One region of the Blautia sp. MB18-30 genome, then DNA from elsewhere that is predicted to be linked to it. Evidence: predicted binding sites of a transcription regulator. Region 1 holds the regulator's gene; the other holds the start of a gene.
What was found. Region 1 encodes HrcA, which represses chaperone genes, less so after heat shock. Its sites were predicted from a motif close to TGTTAGCACTCNNNNNNNNNGAGTGCTAACA; they were not measured.
Positions count from the first base shown of each region.

Region 2: a site for HrcA is predicted at 6,880-6,910, ahead of NCY57_RS09215 (Hsp20/alpha crystallin family protein). Genes of this name have one in related genera too.

Region 1 is NZ_JAMOYY010000012.1:41,797-52,068, reverse strand. Features, by position in the region: gene thiI (tRNA uracil 4-sulfurtransferase ThiI) at 1-146, opposite strand, end outside; gene NCY57_RS07465 (cysteine desulfurase family protein) at 171-1,325, opposite strand; gene NCY57_RS07460 (16S rRNA (uracil(1498)-N(3))-methyltransferase) at 1,329-2,072, opposite strand; gene prmA (50S ribosomal protein L11 methyltransferase) at 2,077-3,030, opposite strand; gene dnaJ (molecular chaperone DnaJ) at 3,189-4,379, opposite strand; gene dnaK (molecular chaperone DnaK) at 4,401-6,293, opposite strand; gene grpE (nucleotide exchange factor GrpE) at 6,347-6,982, opposite strand; gene hrcA (heat-inducible transcriptional repressor HrcA) at 7,001-8,044, opposite strand; gene NCY57_RS07430 (ABC transporter substrate-binding protein) at 8,220-9,473, opposite strand; gene NCY57_RS07425 (glycoside hydrolase family 172 protein) at 9,489-10,272, opposite strand, start outside.
Region 2 is NZ_JAMOYY010000016.1:15,083-25,354, forward strand. Features, by position in the region: gene NCY57_RS09190 (hypothetical protein) at 1-1,251, shown strand, start outside; gene NCY57_RS09195 (HAD family hydrolase) at 1,358-2,155, opposite strand; gene NCY57_RS09200 (DUF4317 domain-containing protein) at 2,166-3,380, opposite strand; gene NCY57_RS09205 (hypothetical protein) at 4,202-5,167, shown strand; gene NCY57_RS09210 (hypothetical protein) at 5,237-5,881, opposite strand; gene NCY57_RS09215 (Hsp20/alpha crystallin family protein) at 6,250-6,702, opposite strand; gene NCY57_RS09220 (glycoside hydrolase family 36 protein) at 7,218-8,849, shown strand; gene NCY57_RS09225 (AraC family transcriptional regulator) at 8,865-9,710, opposite strand; gene NCY57_RS09230 (aldo/keto reductase) at 10,073-10,272, shown strand, end outside.

The DNA.
Region 1 (10,272 bases):
CCCTGCTCTTTTTTTACTTCAAAATCTCCCTCGATCTTGGAGAGTGCGATCTCCATCTGATGTACGAGAGCATCTTCAAAACGATAGCGGTTTTTTCCCTTAAGGGCAATTTCCGCATATTTGATCAGAAATGCATGTACTAACATAAAAATCCCTTTCTTCTGTATTCTCTATCGACGTGCATACCTGCGCAGCATCGGAATTGTTTTTCCCAGTGCTTCCAGGCAGTAATCTACCTCTTCAAAGGTATTTTCCTCACAGAAGCTGATGCGAACGGTACTTTCCACATCGGCTCTGCTCAAGCCCATAGCTGTCAGTGTTGCACTCGGTTTTCTCTTATGACTGGAGCATGCACTTCCTGCGGAAATATATACTCCGAATTCTTCCAGTGTATGGAGAAGAACCTCACTCCGTACTCCGTGGAAGGTTACACTCATGATGTGTGGCGCTCCCTCCATTAACGGCATTCCGTTGACAGTGACATCGCCAAGCTTTGAAAGTCCCTCTGCCATCCGCTCCTTCAGAGCATAGAGGTGCTGTATCTTTTTATCAAAATCTGTGTATACCATCTCTGCGGCAACGCCAAGGCCTGCGATCCCCGGCACATTGTCTGTTCCGGAACGCATACCGTTCTGCTGTCCGCCGCCAAGGATCTGCGGCTGTACTCTTACTTTTTCGTTAATATAGAGAAAGCCTACGCCCTTTGGTCCATGGATCTTGTGGCTGCTCACAGAAAGAAGATCGATCCCCAGCTTTTTCGGATAGATACGATACTTTCCGAATGCCTGGATGGCATCTACATGAAAAAGTGCTTTCGGACTTTTTTCATGGACAAGCTTTCCGATCTCTTCTACCGGCATCACGGCTCCCACCTCATTGTTCACGTACATCACAGACACCAGAATGGTATCCGGACGAAGAGCCTCTTCCAATGCATCCAGCTTTACAACGCCCTGATGATCAACAGGAAGGATGGTCACCTCATAGCCCTGTTCCTTCAGATAAGCAAAAGGCTGGGCCACTGCTGCATGCTCTACTGCAGTTGTGATGATATGGTTTCCCATTCGCTTATTGGCTTCCACACCACCGATGATAGCAAGGTTATCCGATTCTGTTCCACCGGAGGTAAAAAGAATCTCTTTTTCATTCACTTTCAGTAATTTTGCAAGGGTCTGGGCACTTCTGCGGACATAATTCTCCGCTTCCATTCCCTTTTTATGCATGGCAGAAGGATTTCCGAAATCTTCTGTCATGGTTTTGCAGACAATATCCTTTACTTCATCGAAGCATCTCGTTGTCGCGGAATTGTCAAAATATGCTTCCATAATCTATTCATCCTCCAGTTGAAACATCAGAACAGAAAGTACTGCGAGTCCCGCGGTTTCTGTCCGTAAGATCCGGTGTCCCAGGGTGATGGGTTTCGCACCGGCTTCCATGGCATCTGCCACTTCCTGCTCTTCAAAACCACCCTCAGGGCCGATAAAGACACCGATGCTTTTTCCCGGTTCGATCGACCGGATCAGTTCTTTCGTCTCTTTCATTCCCTTTGCAAGCTCATAAGGGATCAATAGAACGTCCAGTTCTTTTGCATAGACAAGGGCTTCTTTAAAGGTCATCACGGAATGTACCTCCGGCACCAGCATACGCTTGGATTGTTTTGCCGCACTTTCTGCGATCTGCTGCCAGCGGGATACTTTTTTTTCTGCTTTTTTGTTATCCAGTTTTACCACGCAGCGTCTGGTTGAAACCGGAACTACGGAATATGCTCCAAGCTCTACTGCCTTCTGGATGATCAGCTCCATCTTATCAGCCTTCGGCAGTCCCTGAAAAAGATAAATACGGTTCTGCAGCTCATAATCCGGCTCCTGTACATAGAGGATATGAAGCAGGACTTCATCCTCCCCCGCGTTTTCGATCACACAGTGATATTCTTTTTCCTTATCGCTGATCCAGAGCTCCTCGTCTTTTTTCATGCGGAGTACGTTTACGATATGGTTGACGTCACTTCCTGTGATATGGATCTCATGTCTGTCCCCGTCAATCTGATGAGGTTCCACAAAAAATCGCTGCATGAGATCAGTCCTTTCTTGCTGTCACAGATACCCACTCGCCCTGATGAGTCACTTCTACCAGAGTCAGTCCGGCGTCTTTTACAGCCTTCACTACGACATCCTCCTTTACATCCAAGATGCCTGATGTAATGTAGTAAGCGCCTTTTTTCATCTGTGCAACGATCACCGGAGTCAGCGGTACCAGAACATCTGCCAGAATATTTGCAGTTACGATATCATATTTCTCATATCCGACCTGATTCTGAACTTCTTTGTCATCGATGATATTTCCGATCATCATGTCAAAAGATTTCTCCTCGATCTGGTTGGCCTCCTTGTTCTCAGATACTGCCGGAACTGCACAGGGATCAAGGTCTGTACCAACCACATGACCTGCACCAAGCTTCAGTGCAACGATCCCCAGGATTCCACTTCCGGTTCCCACATCAAGGATCTCCATTCCCGGCTTCACAAATTTCTTCAGCTGACGGATCACAAGCTGTGTGGTCTCATGCATTCCTGTACCAAAGGCAGTTCCCGGATCAATGTGGAGGATCATCTTGTCCTTATCTTCTGCCTTCACTTCTTCCCAGGACGGTACGATCAGAATGTCGTCTACATAGAACTGATGGAAGTACTGTTTCCAGTTATTGATCCAGTCCTTGTCCTCTGTCTGGGATTCTGTGATGGTTGCCTCTCCGATATCCACAAAGCTTCTCAGATCCTCCAGTGCAGCCTTCACATCTTTCAGGATTGCCTCGGTATCCGCATCCTCTTCCAGATAGAAGTTCAGATATGCGATCCCGTCATCTGCTGGTCCTTCCGGCATGATATCCACAAACATCTGTGCCTTATCCTCATCGGTCAGTGGCTGCTTGTCCTGGATCTCCACACCTTCAATCCCCACCTCGGCAAGTGTACAGATCACAATATCCTCTGCCTCTGTTTTTGTCTTAAGTGTAAAACGGTTCCATTTCATCTTTTATATCTCCTTATGCTGTATACACATTTACGGATTTTCGTTCCTGTCTGTCGCCTGTTTTCTATTGTCCCGAAAACGGGCACTTCTTTTAATATACACGAATACAGAAAAAAAAGAAAGAGGCATTTTGTGCCTCTTTCCTGTTTTCACTTTATTTATTCCTCAAACATTTCCTTAACTTTCTCACGGAAACCTTTTTTCTTCTTTTCGGTTTTTTCGGAAGTCTCGGATGTGCTGTCCTCTGACGGACGGTTTCCGCATGCCGCATCAAAAGCCTCCAAAGCTTTCTTTGCCTCCTCATTAAGGTTAGTCGGAGTCTGGACTACCAGTGTTACATAGTGGTCACCACGAACGTTCTTGTTACGTAATGACGGAACACCTTTGCCCTTCAGGCGGATTCTTGTATCCGTCTGTGTTCCCGGTTTCACCTCATAGGAAACCTCACCGTCAACGGTATTAATACGCATCTCACCGCCAAGTGCAGCCTGTGCAAATGTGATCGGAGCTGTTGAAAAGATATTCATATCCTGTCTCTGGAAGATCGGATGACGGGCTACATTTACCTCAACCAGCAGATCTCCTCTCGGACCGCCGTTGGTTCCCGGCTCACCTTTTTCACGGATACGGATGCACTGGCCATTGTCGATACCGGCCGGTACAGATACCTGGATCTTCTTTCTGGAAGAGGTATATCCGGTTCCACGGCAGGCACTGCATTTGTCCTTGATCACCTTACCGGTTCCGTTACAATCCGGACAGGTCTGAACATTACGTACCATACCAAACATGGACTGCTGGGTGTAAACGATCTGGCCCTGGCCTTTACATTTCGGACAGGTGATCGGTGATGTTCCCGGTTTCGCTCCGGTTCCGTGACATGTGGTACACTCATCTTTGAGAACGATTTCCAGCTCTTTCTCGCATCCGAAAACCGCTTCCTCAAAAGTAATGTTCACACGTGCACGAAGGTTGGCACCCTTCATCGGTCCATTGTTGGCCCGTCTGGTTCTGCCTCCGCCGCCGAACAGGTCTCCGAAGATATCTCCGAAGATGTCTCCCATATCCGCACCGTTGAAGTCAAATCCACCAAAGCCGCCGGCACCGCCTCCGCCGCCGTTTTCAAATGCCGCATGACCAAACTGATCATACTGTCTTCTCTTGTCGGCATCACTTAAAACGGAGTAAGCCTCTGTCGCCTCTTTGAATTTCGCTTCAGCCTCTTTATCACCCGGATTTACATCCGGGTGATATTTCTTGGCCAGCTTACGATATGCTTTTTTTAATGTTGCGTCGTCGGCGTTTTTATCCACACCTAAGACTTCATAATAATCTCTTTTATCAGCCATTGTAATTATTTCCTACTTGTCTTAGACTTCCTTGTAATCAGCATCTACAACATCATCGCCGTATCCTGCTTCATTTCCGCCCTGAGCACCAGCGTTTCCGCCCATGTTGCCCATATCCGGTCCAGGACCAGCCTGACCCTGAGCTCCCTGAGTCTGCTCATACATCTTGGAGAACAGTTTCTGAGCGCTCTCCATCATCTTCTCCTGTGCAGCCTTGATATCTGCAACCTGAGAATCAGTAAGCTCCTGAGCATTTGCTGTCTGTGCAAGAAGATCTTTCAGTGCATTGAGGTCAGCCTCAACACTTGCTTTATCGTTTGCGTCAAGCTTGTCGCCAGCTTCTTTCAGTGCATTCTCAACCTGGAATACCATGGAGTCTGCATTGTTTCTTGTGTCGATCGCCTCTTTACGTTTCTTATCCTGAGCCTCGAACTCAGCTGCTTCTTTGACAGCTTTGTCGATATCGGAATCGGACATATTGGAACCAGCTGTGATCGTGATGTGCTGCTCTTTACCTGTTCCAAGGTCTTTAGCGGATACATTAACGATACCGTTGGCATCAATATCAAATGTTACCTCAATCTGCGGAACTCCACGACGTGCTGGCGGGATTCCATCCAGACGGAACTGGCCGAGGGATTTGTTGTCTTTCGCGAACTGACGCTCACCCTGTACAACGTTGATATCTACAGCTGTCTGGTTATCTGCTGCTGTGGAGAAGATCTGGCTCTTCTTTGTAGGAATTGTAGTATTTCTCTCGATCAGACGAGTTGCGATACCACCCATTGTCTCGATGGACAGAGACAGCGGAGTAACATCCAGAAGAAGGATATCACCGGCACCTGCATCACCTGCAAGTTTACCACCCTGTACGGAAGCACCAAGTGCAACACACTCATCCGGGTTCAGGTTCTTGCTTGGCTCTTTGCCAGTTAACTGTCTTACCTTATCCTGTACAGCCGGAATACGGGAAGAACCACCAACCAGAAGTACCTGGCCAAGCTCAGAAGCTGTGATACCTGCATCAGACAGTGCACGGCGAACCGGCTCTGCAGTCATCTCTACAAGGTCATGTGTCAGCTCATCAAATTTAGCTCTTGTAAGGTTCATATCAAAATGCTTCGGTCCCTCAGCTGTAGCTGTGATGAACGGAAGGTTGATGTTTGTTGTTGTTGCGGAAGAAAGCTCTTTCTTAGCCTTCTCAGCTGCCTCTTTCAGTCTCTGAAGAGCCATCTTGTCGTTGCTTAAGTCTACGCCCTCTGTTCTCTTGAACTCGGAAAGCATGTAATCTGTGACCTTCTTATCAAAGTCATCTCCACCAAGACGGTTGTTACCAGCTGTGGAAAGAACCTCGATAACACCATCACCGATCTCGATCACGGATACATCGAATGTACCGCCGCCAAGGTCGTATACCATGATCTTCTGCTCTTTCTCATTGTCAAGACCATATGCAAGAGCTGCTGCTGTAGGCTCGTTGATAATACGTTTTACATCAAGACCTGCGATCTTACCTGCATCTTTGGTAGCCTGACGCTGAGCATCGTTGAAGTAAGCCGGAACTGTGATAACTGCCTCTGTTACTTTCTCACCAAGATATGCCTCTGCATCCTTTTTCAGTTTCTGAAGGATCATTGCGGAAATCTCCTGTGGAGAATATTTCTTGTCATCGATGGTTACACGGTAATCGGTACCCATCTCTCTTTTGATAGAGGAGATTGTTCTGTCTGCATTTGTAACTGCCTGACGTTTTGCAGGCTCACCTACCAGACGCTCTCCTGTTTTTGTGAATGCTACAACGGATGGTGTTGTTCTTGCGCCTTCTGTATTTGCGATAACTGTCGGCTGTCCACCTTCCATTACGGCTACACAGCTGTTTGTTGTACCTAAGTCAATACCAATAATCTTTCCCATGATTTTTTCCTCCTGTTTTAGTCTGTATCTGTTAAAATAAAGTTTGTTGTCAGTTAGTTTGCAACCTTTACCATACTGTGGCGTACTACGAAATCCTTGTAGGTGTAGCCCTTCTGAAATTCTTCCACCACGATGTTCTCTCCAACCTCTTCATCCTCCACATGCATCACTGCATTATGGAAATCCGGGTTGAATTCCTTTCCCACTGCTTCGATCGGCTTCACACCAAGCTCATCCAGTGTTGTGGTAAGCTGCTTGTAGATCATTTTCATTCCATCTGCAAAAGCATCGCCTTCCTGTGCCTGTGCAAGACCTCTTTCGAAGTTATCCACAACCGGCAGGATCTTTTCAACGATCTCTTTTGCGCCGATGATGTACATGCTGGATTTTTCTTTTTCCGTTCTTTTACGGAAATTATCAAATTCAGCCATGGTACGCTTCAGGCGATCGGTAAGTTCCTCCACCTTCTGCTCAGATTTATCTTTTTTCTTCTTTCCGAAAAAGGAAGTTTTTGATTTTTCTTCTTTTTTATCCTCTGAGGCAGCTTCTTCGCCTGGAGTATTGTTTTCTTCCTCCGGCAGATCTTCTCCCTCCGGTGTCAGGTTTTCTTCTTCCTGATCTCCGTCAGTTACGGGGATTTCCTTCTCCGCTTCCTGCTCTTCGGATGTTTTCTTTGTTTCCTCCGACACTTTTTTTCTACCGCCTTTCTAAGTTTTCTTCTTTTTCAAAACGTCATCCAGATGATTCTTCAGTTCCTTCAGACTGTCCACTACATTCTCATAATCCATTCGTTTGGGACCGATGATCCCGATGGTTCCGTACATTCCGTCTCCCAGTTCATATCTGGCAGTTACAATGCTGCAGTCCTTCATGGTCTGGATCGGCATCTCATCACCGATGTAAACCTGGATTCCTGTATTCTCTCCATCTGACATCTGTTCTTTTACAAGATCGGCAAGTTCATGCTTCTCCTCAAATGCGGAGATCAGCTCCGTTGCCTTCTCTTTATCGGCAAGCTCCGGATACTTGAAGATGTTAGTTGCACCTGAAGTATAGATCTCCATATCTTCCTCTTCCACATGAATGGTGGCTGCCACTGCATCCAGAACCGTTGCCACCACACCGCTGTGGCTGCCTGCCTGTTCCTTCAGTCTGGCGATCATCCCAAGGTTGATATCCTGAATCGGGATCCCATTGAGATTGGTGTTAAGAAGAAGATTCAGTTTCAGGATCGTCTGGTCGTCCATTTCCTCATCCAGATTGATGATCTGGTTCCGGACTGTATTGTTGTCACTGACAACCACTGCCACAAGCTGAAGCTCGCTCATTCTCGACAGCTGGATGAACTTGATCTTGTTGCCGCTGTACTGCGGAACGGAAACCATGGTAGCATAGTTGGTATTGGAAGCAAGAACCTTCGCAACCTTCTTAAGCACCTTATCCATCTTATCTGTCTTCTCAATGATCAGATCTCGCAGCTCTGCAACCTCCGCTTCCTTCTCCTTCATCAGCTCATTGACGTAAAGTCTGTAGCCTTTATCTGAAGGAATCCTTCCTGCTGAGGTATGAGGCTGGACGATATAGCCCATATCTGTCAGGTCTGACATTTCATTTCGGATCGTTGCGGAACTTACATTGAGATCCGCATACTTGGAAATGGTCCTGGAACCAACCGGTTCTCCGGTCTCCATATAGGTCTTGATGATTGCTTTTAAGATTTTTTGCTTGCGCTCATTCAACACCTCTTCCATGAAGCCATCTCCTTTCCTTTTTATTCTTCCTGACGGATGTTGATTCTTTTTTTATATCTGTTAGCACTCATTTTAGTGGAGTGCTAACATCTACAGTCTTTAAGATATCACCATGTAAAATATTTGTCAATATGTTTTGAAAAAAAGTTCTTATTTTTTCAAAACAAAAAAAGCATCAGTACGATGCTTTTTTGTAATACTGGTCTATGCAGTTCTGTGCCCCGGCAAAAAATTCCGCTTCTGTTTTCTGTCCCAGCACATATTTCTGAAATTCCGTTCCCATGGACGAAACAGCTTCTATGGAATCGGCACACAGTGGTCTTGCCTTCAGCTTATAATCTTTCAGATATTGCCGGACCATTTCAATGCCATCCAGATCAAAATTCTTATCCTCGATCACATCCAGTCTTGCCGGACACATTTTTGTCAGCTGTCCGTAATTTTTGCTGGCCTCATATCCGGACACATACTGAAGGAACTTCAGAGCTGCTTCTTTATGATCAGAATTTTTATTCAGTACATACTGCCAGGTTGCGATATTGGTCACCTTCTCGTCAAATTCCGGAAATGGTGCCATATGGATCTTATCTTTTCCATACACGCCTGCATTCTGAAAAGTACTCAACACACCGGTATACATAAACATACATCCATACTGGCCGTTTATAAATTTTTCATTCAGCTGGTCATGCTGGTCGATCAGATTCTCCTCTGATATCATCCCTGTATCCAGCATTCGCTTCATATATTCTGCCGCTTCTCTTGTTTTCGGATCCGTCCAGTCTGTATAATCTCCTCCGAAAAAATCGACATACTCGCTGATACTATTATATATGTAAGAAATCTCCCATGCATCCCCATATGCATATTTTCCCGTATTCTGAAGCTTTTTCTGAAGGATCTCAAGATCACTGAGACAGGAGAGTCTGTCCAGACCAGCCTGATCCAGCAATTCCTGGTTCACCCAGAATGCCATGATATCCATCCTGAACGGTACCGAAAAAATATGTCCGTCTGACATGCATATTTCTTTCAGGTATTCCTGCAGAAAATTCGCCGCTGTCTCCTCTGTCATAACCGTATCTTCCAACGGAAGAAGAAATCCCTTATGTTTAAATTCGGATATCATCTCATCATTTACTGTGATCAGATCAACAGAATCATCTCCTGATGTCAGAAGAGTTGCTATTTTGGCCTGGCGATTGTCCGCATTGGCCGGACATTTTTCAATATGGATCTTTATTCCAAGATCTTTTTCCGCCTGGCTGATAAAAGAATCAAAGCCTTCTGTGCCTGCATCCACATGAAGGATCGTCAGTTCCTGTCTGTTCTCCGGCACAATATCAGATGCAGCCTCCTTCTTCTGGACTCCACATCCTGTCACTGCCAGAGCCAGGGCAAATACCCCGCAAAATACCTGTTTTTTCAATCTCTACCACCCTTTTTATCTGGGCCATCTATCCTCTTTTGACATCAACGGCTGGAACGGTGCATGAGGAAGTGTCTGATACCAGTACGCTACACTTGCCACATCATCCTGTCGTTCAAACAGGCCACGGTATCCGACGCCTATCTGCTGAATCGTAACGCGAAGATCCTCTTCAAAGCAGATTGGATCCTGTAAATGCCATCTGTAAAAGCCTCTCATTGGCGGGCAGTCATCATTATGATAAAAATTGTGGATCAGCTCGTCATGGGCAGAATAATACGGATATCCCAGATACGGCGTGTTATAATTCTGTTCCACGGTTTTTCCATCCACCTGTTTGGCAAAGCTCCAGGAACCACCAAAGTAATCTTCCGTTCCTGTTCCACAGATGGTCGGATACTCCTCATCTCCGTCAATATAAAACTTCATTTCTCCCTCGCCCCACCAGTAACGTTCCAGTGTGGTAAGTGCCATGTAGGTTCCTATATAATGGCCTTTTCCTTTTACTCCATCCAAAATTGTATAATCTTTTGTTTTTTCTGTCAACCGTTCCCTTCTCCACTGCGCATGGAAATAAGCAATATCGTCCGGAAGCTCATCATAGAGACAGTAATCTACCTGATAAAAGAAAGCCGGGATTTTATTTGCATGCTGGTTTTCCAGTGTGATCTTTGCTTTCTTCTTAAACGGCATCGGGAAATAGCAGTTAAAGCCCCTGTTTGGAACAACAGCCACCGGAACAGAATTTACAAAACATTCCCTTCCGAATCCGCAGCAGAAGAAATCACCCAGAGGACTT
Region 2 (10,272 bases), on a different contig from region 1:
TCAGTAAAGAAAGCGGCAGTTACTGCTCTTGTCTGCGTTACAGCGGCAGGAATGATGGCAGGCTGCGGAAATAAAAAACTCGATGGTACAAAGATCGCAGTGACAGTCAATAAGCAGGAAATCCCGTTTGGCGTTGTAAGTCTGGCAGCACGTATGCAGCAGGCACAGGCTGAGGCAATGTACAAGATGTATCTTGGCGGCGGAAGCGATATGTCTATCTGGAGTACCAAAATGGATGATGATTCCGATGAGACTTACGGTGAAAATGCGGTAACAACTTCTGTTGAAACTGTTGAAAAGATGTGTCTGGAGAAAGAACACGCTTCCGAGTATGATGTTGAAATCACAGATGATGAGCAGAAGGCTCTTGAGGAAGCTGCCAAGAACTTTATGGCTGCCAATTCCGATGAGACAATTGCAGAGCTTGCAGTTGATGAAGATATGGTGAAGACTTTCCTCGAGCTTGAAACATACGATGTGAAGATGAAGGATGCCATTGAAGCCAAAGCGGACGTGAAGCTGGATGAGAAAGAATATCAGCAGATGTCCTTCAGCTATGCAAGTGCAAAGGTCAGCGGAGATGATCTTTCCGATGATGATATCAAGAAGAATAAAGAGAATCTTCAGAAGTTCTATGACAAGGTTAAAGAGGATCCGGCTGCAGATTTCAATACTCTTGGAGATGAGATCTCCAAGGATATGACCGCAACAACCGGAACATGCCCTACCTATGAGGAAGGTGATGACAGTGCTGCCAATGGAACTACTTATCCGGATGAGGTTCGTACCGCTTTAAGAAAGCTGGATGAAGGTGCACTGAACGAGGAGATCATAAAGACAGATTCCGTATGGTATGTTGTGAGACTGGATTCCAAGAATGATAAAACTGCAACGGAGAGTAAGAAAGAGTCTCTGACAAACACTAAGAAGGATGATTTCTATAATGATACAACAGATGGCTGGAAGAAGAAAGCAGATATCAAAGAAGAGAAAAAACTGATCAAGAAGATCAAGATCACAGATAATCACAGCTTTACGATCCAGACTCCAACTCCGACACCGGACCCGGATGTAACTGAGACACCGACAGCAGATTCTGCAGAGGCTGAGGCAACCGAGACACCGGCAGCTGAGGAGCAGACCGATGTGACTGAGACACCGGAGACAGAGGGAGATTCTGCAAAGGCTGATGAGGAGACTGCAGACAGTACAGAATCTGAGGCAGCTGCTACACCGGAAGCTGAGAAATAAGATACAATGTTTACAATGGAATGATAAGAGAAAAGACAACGAGCCGTGTACGGATTTATCGTACACGGCTCGTTTTTTGTAATGCTCATGCCTGCTTTACGGATCATCAGATCAGATCGAGATGCTCCAGTGCGTGAAGAATCCCGTCCCTGTCGACTGCGCTTGTCTGGTATGTGCAGTGCTTTTCGATGCCTCCGTAAGCATTTCCCATAGCAACGCCGACTCCGGCAGCTTTCAGCATGGGAAGGTCGTTGGGACTGTCTCCGAATGCATAGCAGTCTTCCTTGGGGATGGAAAGGCGGTCCAGGAGAAATTCCATGCCTGTGGCTTTGCTGGTACCCTTTTGTGTGACTTCCCAGATTCCGTCTCCGTGATCAAAATAGGTGTAATGATCATTACAGAAGCTGCGGAATTTTTCGACATCGGAATCCGGCAGCATATGTACCAGGAATTTGTCATAGGAGTAAGTGCAGGCATCCTCCCGATTGAATTTCGTGATGTCGACCATTGGAATTTCTTTTCGCATTTTGACTCCGAATTCGGACTGGGCCGGAGATGCGCCATCATACAGGATCTCAGTGTTGGATTCAAAAATTGCCTCGATCTTGCATTTGCGGAGAAGGTCTACGGTTTCCTTGCACAGAAGATTTGGGACTGTGCGGAAAAAAAGCAATTTGTTGTCCATATAAATGTGGGTTCCACAGCCGTATATATAGCCATCGAAATGAAGCTCTGAGAGTGCAGAGGGCATCATTACTTTGGTGCGGCCGGTGTTGATGAAAAGAAGATGACCGTTTTCATGGGCTTTTGTGAGGGCGCGGCTGGTGCTCTCCGGAACCTTGAAGGGGTGAGGCGTAAGCAGTGTGCCGTCTATGTCGAAGAACAGGATTTTTTTATCGTTCATAAGGTCTCCTTTAAAATGGGATTTCTTCTTCGGTGTTACTGTTATCAATGTCAGTAATATCATTAACAGGAAGCGGTTCTGCGGATGTATCTTCAACAGAGTTCAGTGTGCTGACACGGATGCCGTTGAGTTCTATTTCACTTTCCATGGGGATCACAAGGCATTTTCGACCATCGATGATGCGGGTTTCTACCAGTTCTGCCCGGTCCGGTGCTACGTGGATCACCACGTCAGGGGTTTTGATCTCAAATTTCCGGGTGTTGGTGATGTTGGATGCTACCAGAGCTGATTTTTCTCCTGCGGCAAGCTCATACTGTTCATCGAAGTTCAGGAGCTTTTCGTCTTCTACGCCGCATTCTTCGAAGAGACGTTTGACTTCGGATTTGGTGAGGACAACAGGTTCCGGTTCGTCCTTCTGGGATTCGATGAGATCGTTGAGTTTTTCGTGGATTTCAAGGACTGTGTCGTAGGCACAGTCGTCACCAAGGGTTTCTTCCACCAGAGCATTGAAGGAGTCACGCTGGGTTCCGGCAGATAGTGGTGTGGTGCAGCCGAAGACTTCTTCCATCATGGTGGAGCGGAGATTTTCGGCGTTTTTGGTGTAGTAGAGAAGTCCGTGGATATCGGTACTGCGGTCGTTGAACTGTGGGAAAAGGAAGCCCCAGTCAGGCATTTCTACCAGCCAGTCCCGGATACGGTCTTCAATATTGTTTGTCTCTGCATTGTAATGCAGGCCTGCTTTGGAGAGCTTGACCGGGCAGATACTGCAGAGGATGTGATCGTAGATCTCATCGGAAGCGTCGAACATTTCGGCACCGTCGGAGGATTTGCCGGGGATGTCGTAGACTGCGTGGATGAGGATGATGTAGTAGTTTTCACCGTAGTCGTAGTTTTCTATGATTCTGTCGTAGAAGGCTTCGGTGAGGGTGTCGTCGGTGAGTTTGCTTTTGCGGAGTTTCATGAGGAAGTTTTGGGTTCCGCCTTCGGTTTCCTGATTCAGAGGAAATTCCATGTTGATGAGGTTTTTTCCGATGGTGCCGGTGAGGGTTTTTCGGAAGATGTCGAAGTATTTGAAGGTTTCTTCCTCTGATAAGGATAAGAAGGCTTCTTTGAGTTCGGTTTTTTTGTTTTTTTCACCGTCTACGTAGCAGCCGCAGATGCGGGTGATGGAGCAGCGGTCAGGGGTGAATTGTTTTTTTATTTCTGCGATTTCTTTTTTGTTCATGTGTGGTTTACCTCGGTTTTTTAATTAGTTTGATTATAGCACAGGTGTTTGGTGGGGGCAAGATGACGCGGACGGACGTGTGAGATTTGCAGCAGAAGTCCGGGTGCCGTCGTTTCGCCTGGTCATACTAAGCGTCTGAGGTGTCTCACGGAGCGGCCGGCCCATAACTCGCCATGTACGCTGATGCGTACCTGGCTCAGACAGATGGGCCTTACCCTGCGGCTTGTGGCCGCCGGGTACCTCTCCGTGAACCACCTCAGACGCTAAGTATGGACCAAGGCTCACTCCAAAGCACCCGGACTTCTGCTGCAAACCTCACACTGTGCGGTCATGGTGGGAGGGATAGAGTGGTCTGACGGGAGTTGGATGAGTCATCAGCGCTGCGCTGGATGGCTGGGAGGAAAGGCTGAGTTTCCTTGTGGTTTGCCGGGGAGGTTGTGAGCGTCGGTGCGTTGCTGGACGCCTGTAGTTTGGAAGCCTGAGATTCTATGTGTTTGTTAGGGAGGTTGTGAGCGTCGGCGCGTTGCTGGACGCCTGTAGTTTGGAAGGTTGAGATTCCATGTGGTTTGGAGGGAGGTTGTGAATGTCGGTGCGTTGCTGGACGCTGGAAGGTGGTGTCGAAATTTGGAGATGGTTTTTTGTGGTGTTGTGGTGGGATGTGTGGTATGATTTGTATATCTTATAAGATCTATCCATTTATTTGGTTTCTTTTTGCTTCAATGTCTGAAGCGTTTTTTCAAAAAATATTTATAAAAACTGTATACAGGGTTTCTGAAGTGTTTGGTTGATGGTATAATTGTATATACCAGAAGGAGTATTGTTTGAGAGATAATACGATTTTTGATGATGTTTTTCGTACTATGATGGAGAAAATGACGTTTCTGGTCGTGCCTTTGATCAATGATGTTTTTCATACATCATACCCGGCTGATGTGGAGATTGTGCAGCTGCGTAATGAGTATCAGCGGGTGGATGGTGAGATTATTACGGATTCGCGGCTGTTGATCGGAAACAGGATTTATCATATAGAATGTCAGAGTACGGATGACACGACAATGGCTGTACGGATGATAGAGTATGATTTTGCAACTGCTGTTGAGTTTGCCAGAAAGCAGGGACGGAGGTATCGGATGGAGTTTCCACGTTCTTGTGTGTTGTATCTGAGAAATAGTAGGAATACGCCGGATTTTCTGGAAGTGGATGTGGTTTTTCCGGATGGAGGATGTCATTTGTACAGAGTGCCTGCCATTAAAGTAGAGAATTATACAAAAGATAAGATATTTGAAAAGAGTCTTCTTATGCTGCTTCCTTTTTATATCATGCGATATGAAAAAAGAGGGCATGAGATGAGTGAGAATCCACAACTTTTTCAGGAATTACTGAATGAATATGAAGTGATCCGGAGTAAACTGGAGGTAGAGATCACTGAATCTGGAAGGTCTGAACTGTTCAGTGATCTGATTGGACTGATAACTCGGATATCTGATCATATTTTCAGAAATGAGGAGAAAGTCCGGAAAGGAATAGGTGAGATTATGGGTGGACATGTTCTGGAACTGGAATCTGAGAAAAGGGCAAGACTGATGGCGGAAGCTAAAGAACAGGCTGAAGCACTGGGGCGAGAACAGGGAATGGCTCAGGGAATGGCTCAGGGAATGGCCCAGGGGGAAGAACGACTTAGTGTTCTGATCAACAGGCTTATACTTGATAATCGTGGTAATGAGATTCAGAAGGTTGTTACAGATAAAGAAATGCGTGAAGCTATGTACAGAGAATATCAATTATAATAAGAAAAGATAAAGAGAATCCCCCACTGGTTTTGCTATCCATGGGGGATTCGTTGATTGATCTGAATCTTATAATACAGAATATCCGTAACTGCTGACAATAGCATCGATCTTCTGGCGGTTTTTGCACAGTGGGCAGTTGTCAGAGCGGTAGGAGTGATAGTCCGGGATGTCTCTGGCCTGAAAGATAGAGTGGACAGGGAGTGTGGCTACACTGTCTACACTGCTGTAGATGGCTGCCACGCCGCGGATTTTACCGCCATAGTACAGAACGCTTTCGATAGCTCGGTTCAATGTGGATCCGGTGGTGATGGAACCATTTAGGACGAGGATGTTTTTTCCATTGATCATTGGTTCATAGTTGTCGCGGAAGATCATCTGCCCGGTGCTGTTGAACTCAGGGGTGATGACGTAGATGGTCTGGTGTGCGTTCATGGAAAGGACGCCGGCTTTGGTCAGTTCTTCGGCGAGATAAGCACCGATCACTTCAAGTCCGTCCATGCAGACGATGGTGTCTACCGGAATGGATGCTTCGTAATTTGCTGCGAGAGCGGATGCAATACGCTGTGCTTCAGCGCATCTGGATTTCATAGTAGTGAGATCCAGGTAGTGTGTGATATGGGACTGGGATGTTACGAAGTGTCCCGGAATCATTTTAAGCTGTATGCGGTTGTCAGTGCGTGCATAAATTTTTATGATGTTGTCCTGATCCATAATAAAAACCTCCTGTCGTGATCGTGTTTTACGTGGTTGTTCAGGAGAATTATCCTGAAGGATTACGAAACAGATTTATTTAACCGAATGCGGATTGCAAATATCCGATTAGCTGTGCATATTATACCATTAATTTCAAAAAAATGAAATAATATAATGCAAAATATATAAAAAATATTCAAAAAATCAAGCGTATTTGTTAAAAAATATCCAATATCATGAAAACTTTGACAATAGGATCATTACTATAGAGTGAAAGTACTTGTGAGTACGTAGTAAATTGGAAAGAGAGTGTCATATGTATTATTGCGTATAAAAAAGAGGAGGAGAATCCCTAAGGATCCTCCCCCTGTGAGAGTGAGTCAATATCAGCCTTCAATAGATACATATTTATCAGCTTCAATCTCTTCAGCTGCTTTTTTCGGAATAGAAAGTCTCAGAACACCGTTCTCAAATTTTGCATGGACATCTTCGTTTTTTACACCATTACCAACATAGAAGCTTCTGCTTGTGCTGCCGGCATAACGTTCACGGCGGATATAATTGCCTTTCTTGTCTTCCTCGTCTTTGTCAAGACCCTTGGCAGCGGAGATGGTAAGATAACCATCCTTCAGCTGTACCTGTACTTCATCTTTCTTAAATCCTGGAAGATCTACATCCAGCTCATAGCCTTTATCTGTTTCACGTACATCAGTTTTCATGATATTTTTTGCATGTTTGCCATAAAGAGGGTTCTTTCCGCTAAAGAAATTATCTCTGAATCCAAAATCATCCATCCAGTCATCAAATAAGTTTTCTCCAAATACACTCGGGAACATCATAAGTCATTTCTCCTTTCAAATTGAAAAGCCGTTCCGGTGGATCAAGAAATCCAACTGTTGCCGGTATATAGTTACCACTTCGGGTTATTCCGCAGTGGTGATCGTTTGGTTTTATTCTGAACATCTGGAAGTTCTTTTTTATCTTCTCCTTTGTTCTATATGTAATATAACACCTGTTGCTAGCAAAGTCAAGAGGCGAGTGCTAAAAAGTTGTGAAGAATTTGTGTTCCGTAAAATGAAAAACTAATTTCCACCTTTAGCCCTTTATGTTCTTATATTAAAAAGCGAATCGGACAAGGTCTGAAAAGCTTATGCAGATTGAACATTCTGCAATGTTATAATAACTTTAAAGCATAGAAAAAACCAAAAAAATCAATATAATAAGGCATATAGACAAAATGTATTAAAAAAATTTTTCGTACATTCTTCTGAGTTGAACAGACGATAGAAAGACAGTGTTCATGAGTATGCAGGTAAAGCAAAATGTAAATGAAAAAGTACAGGAGGAGAGAATAATGCAGAAAAAATATGCAGATTTTAAGCTTGGGGTACCGGATTATGTAACAGTGGAAACAGAAGAGGAGAGACTTGTGTGCCAGGGAGGGCAGACGACAGTAGCTGCCGGTGCAACTACTGTGGAATTTCAGGACGCAGGTGAACATGAGGATATATTTGTCACATCCGAGGATGCAGTGAGATGTGTGAAACTGAGATGGAACTATAAGATCCCGAAATCAGCCAGATTTCTGGGAGATGCCTGGGAACGTACCTATGGTGATGCGGAATGGCATGGAATGAGCGGAAACCGTTATCTGCCATGGTATTTTCTGGCGAAGTTTTCTGAGAAGGTTCTCTGCTTTGGTGTAAAGGTCCGTCCTTCTGCTATGTGCTGCTGGCAGGTGGATACCAAAGGAATTACTTTGTTTCTGGATGTTCGCTGCGGAAATACAGGAGTACAGCTGAAAGGAAGAAAGCTGTGTGCCGCACAGATCGTCGGCATGGAAGCAGAAGGAGCAGATACTTTTGAAACTGCACAGAAATTCTGTGAAAAAATGTGTACAGATCCGATCTTCCCGGAGTTTCCGGTATATGGAAGCAATAACTGGTATTATGCTTACGGTGACAGCTCCGAAGAGGAGATCTTAAGTGATACCGATTATATCCTGAAACTGACCGAAGGTGTAAAAAATCCTCCGTTCATGGTCATTGATGACTGCTGGCAGGAGCATCACCGCCTGGATGAATACAACGGTGGACCCTGGACAAAAGGCAATGCCAGATTTCCGGATATGAAAGGTCTTGCAGACAAGCTGGAGAAAAAAGGTGTCCGCCCGGGTATCTGGGTCCGTCTGCTTCTTAATGAAGATGAGAATATCCCGGATGAGTGGAGAATTTCCTATAATGACTGTCTCGATCCGTCCCACCCGGATGCACTGGAATATATCCGTAAAGATATCGAGAGAATCTGTGATTGGGGATACACGCTGATCAAGCATGATTTTTCTACCTTTGATCTCTTTGGAAAATGGGGATTTGAGGCGAATTTAAGAGACAATTCCATGGAGAAATGGCATTTTTATGATCAGACAAAAACCAGCGCAGAAATCGTAAAAATGCTTTATCAGGAGATTTATGATGCTTCCCGGAGTAACAACGCAGTGATCATCGGCTGCAATACCATCGGACATCTCGGCGCAGGCCTGATGCATCTGAACCGGACCGGTGACGATACCAGCGGACGTATCTGGGAGCGTACCAGACGAATGGGCGTAAATACGCTGGCATTCCGTCTTCCGCAGCACAATACGTTTTACCATATTGATGCAGACTGTGTCGGTATTTTCGGAATGATCCCATGGGAGAAAAATCGTCAGTGGGCAGACGTTCTTGCAAAGAGCGGTACACCACTGTTTGTATCCGCAAAACCTGGAGTTTTGAATCCGGAGGAATTTGAGGAGCTGCATCAGATCATGCTGCGTGCATCAGAACAGGAAGAGCATTTTGTTCCGCTTGACTGGGAAGAAATCGACTGCCCGGAGGTATGGGGAGAAAACGGCGAAACTATCACTTATGACTGGTTTGACAACGAAGGTCCGACCATGGATGCTGCGGTGGAGTACTATAATGCCAAGGTAGTTGTTCCGTAAATCAGGAAAAGTGGTTCAGCAATCCAGAAGATCCTCGGCATGATGATATTTTTCCCGGTATTCCCGTGGCGTCATGCCGGTTTCTTTTTTGAAGGCACGGGAAAAGGCAAATGGATTTTGATATCCGCAGGAGAACGCCACGCTGGAGACAGGGATATCCGTGATGGTCAGAAGCTCCCGGGCGTTGATGATCTTGGCTGAAGTCAGGAATGCTTGGGGTGTGGTTCCAAGATGTTTTTTAAAAAGTCCGTAAAGGTGGCTGCGGCTGATATGGAGATAGTCAGCAACATCTGTCACAGTGATATTCTGTAGCGGACTTTTTTTGATGTAATCAACAGCCTGTGTGATGTAAAAATTCTCATTGGATTCCATGGTGGTGTAGGAAGCATGAAATTCTTCCTCCAGCAGGGCAATGATCCGGTAAAGACCGCTCTGGATATAGGCCTCACCGGAAGGCGTCAGTTGTGGATGAGCCATCATTTCAAGAATAGTTTCCTGATATGGAAGAACCGAATTCAGCTGCTGGACCGGAGTTTCCCCGGTAAGATGGCAGTGTTCGCAAAGCGTTGGAGCGTTTTCTCCGTTGAAGCAGATCCAGATGTAAGTCCAGGGATCAGAAGGTTCCGCTTTGTAGAGAGAACTGGTCATAGGAGGAATGAAAAAGCACTGTCCGGCTTTCAGGGTATATTTCCGGTTGTTCATATAGAAATATCCCTGTCCGCTCAGCACAAAATGGATGGTGTAATATCGCCGGACACCAGGGCCGTAGGACTGTTCCGGTGTACATTTTTCCCAGCCGCAGGAAATAAGATGAAGTTCTTTTGATGAAGTCTGGCGGTTCATGACCTGCTTGTTTTTCATGAGAGTTTTCTGCCTTTCGATATATGGTTATTATAAGTAATATCAGTTTAAAATATTTGATCTGAGGTGTAAAGAACAAAGATGAACTGATAGGACAAAAGACAGTTGCCGTGCGATAAACGTGTGGCAGCTGTTTTTCTGTTTTCTGCAAAAATTCAGACGTAATGCAGGCATTGTCTTGACACTTGTAAAAGAAAAAGGTTTACCACCAGGAAAAATATCGTTATAATAGGAGAAACGCAGTTTCTCTGCGGCAAAAATATAACGGTCCGGGAGATATCTGTGTCAGAAATATTGCTTATCCGGTGATATATCAGATGATATGAGGAATTTTCCGGTATGTAATAAGAAGGGAGAAAGATATGGCATATTTAGGTGAAGAGATCAAAAAACTTGGTTTTGGCCTTATGAGACTTCCGCAGAAATCAGAAGGTGTGATCGATGTGGAGCAGACCAAAGTCATGGTGGACAAATTTATGGAAGCCGGATTTACATATTTTGATACAGCATGGGCTTATGCAGGAAGCGAAGATGCTATCCGCGAAGCGCTGGTAGAGCGTTA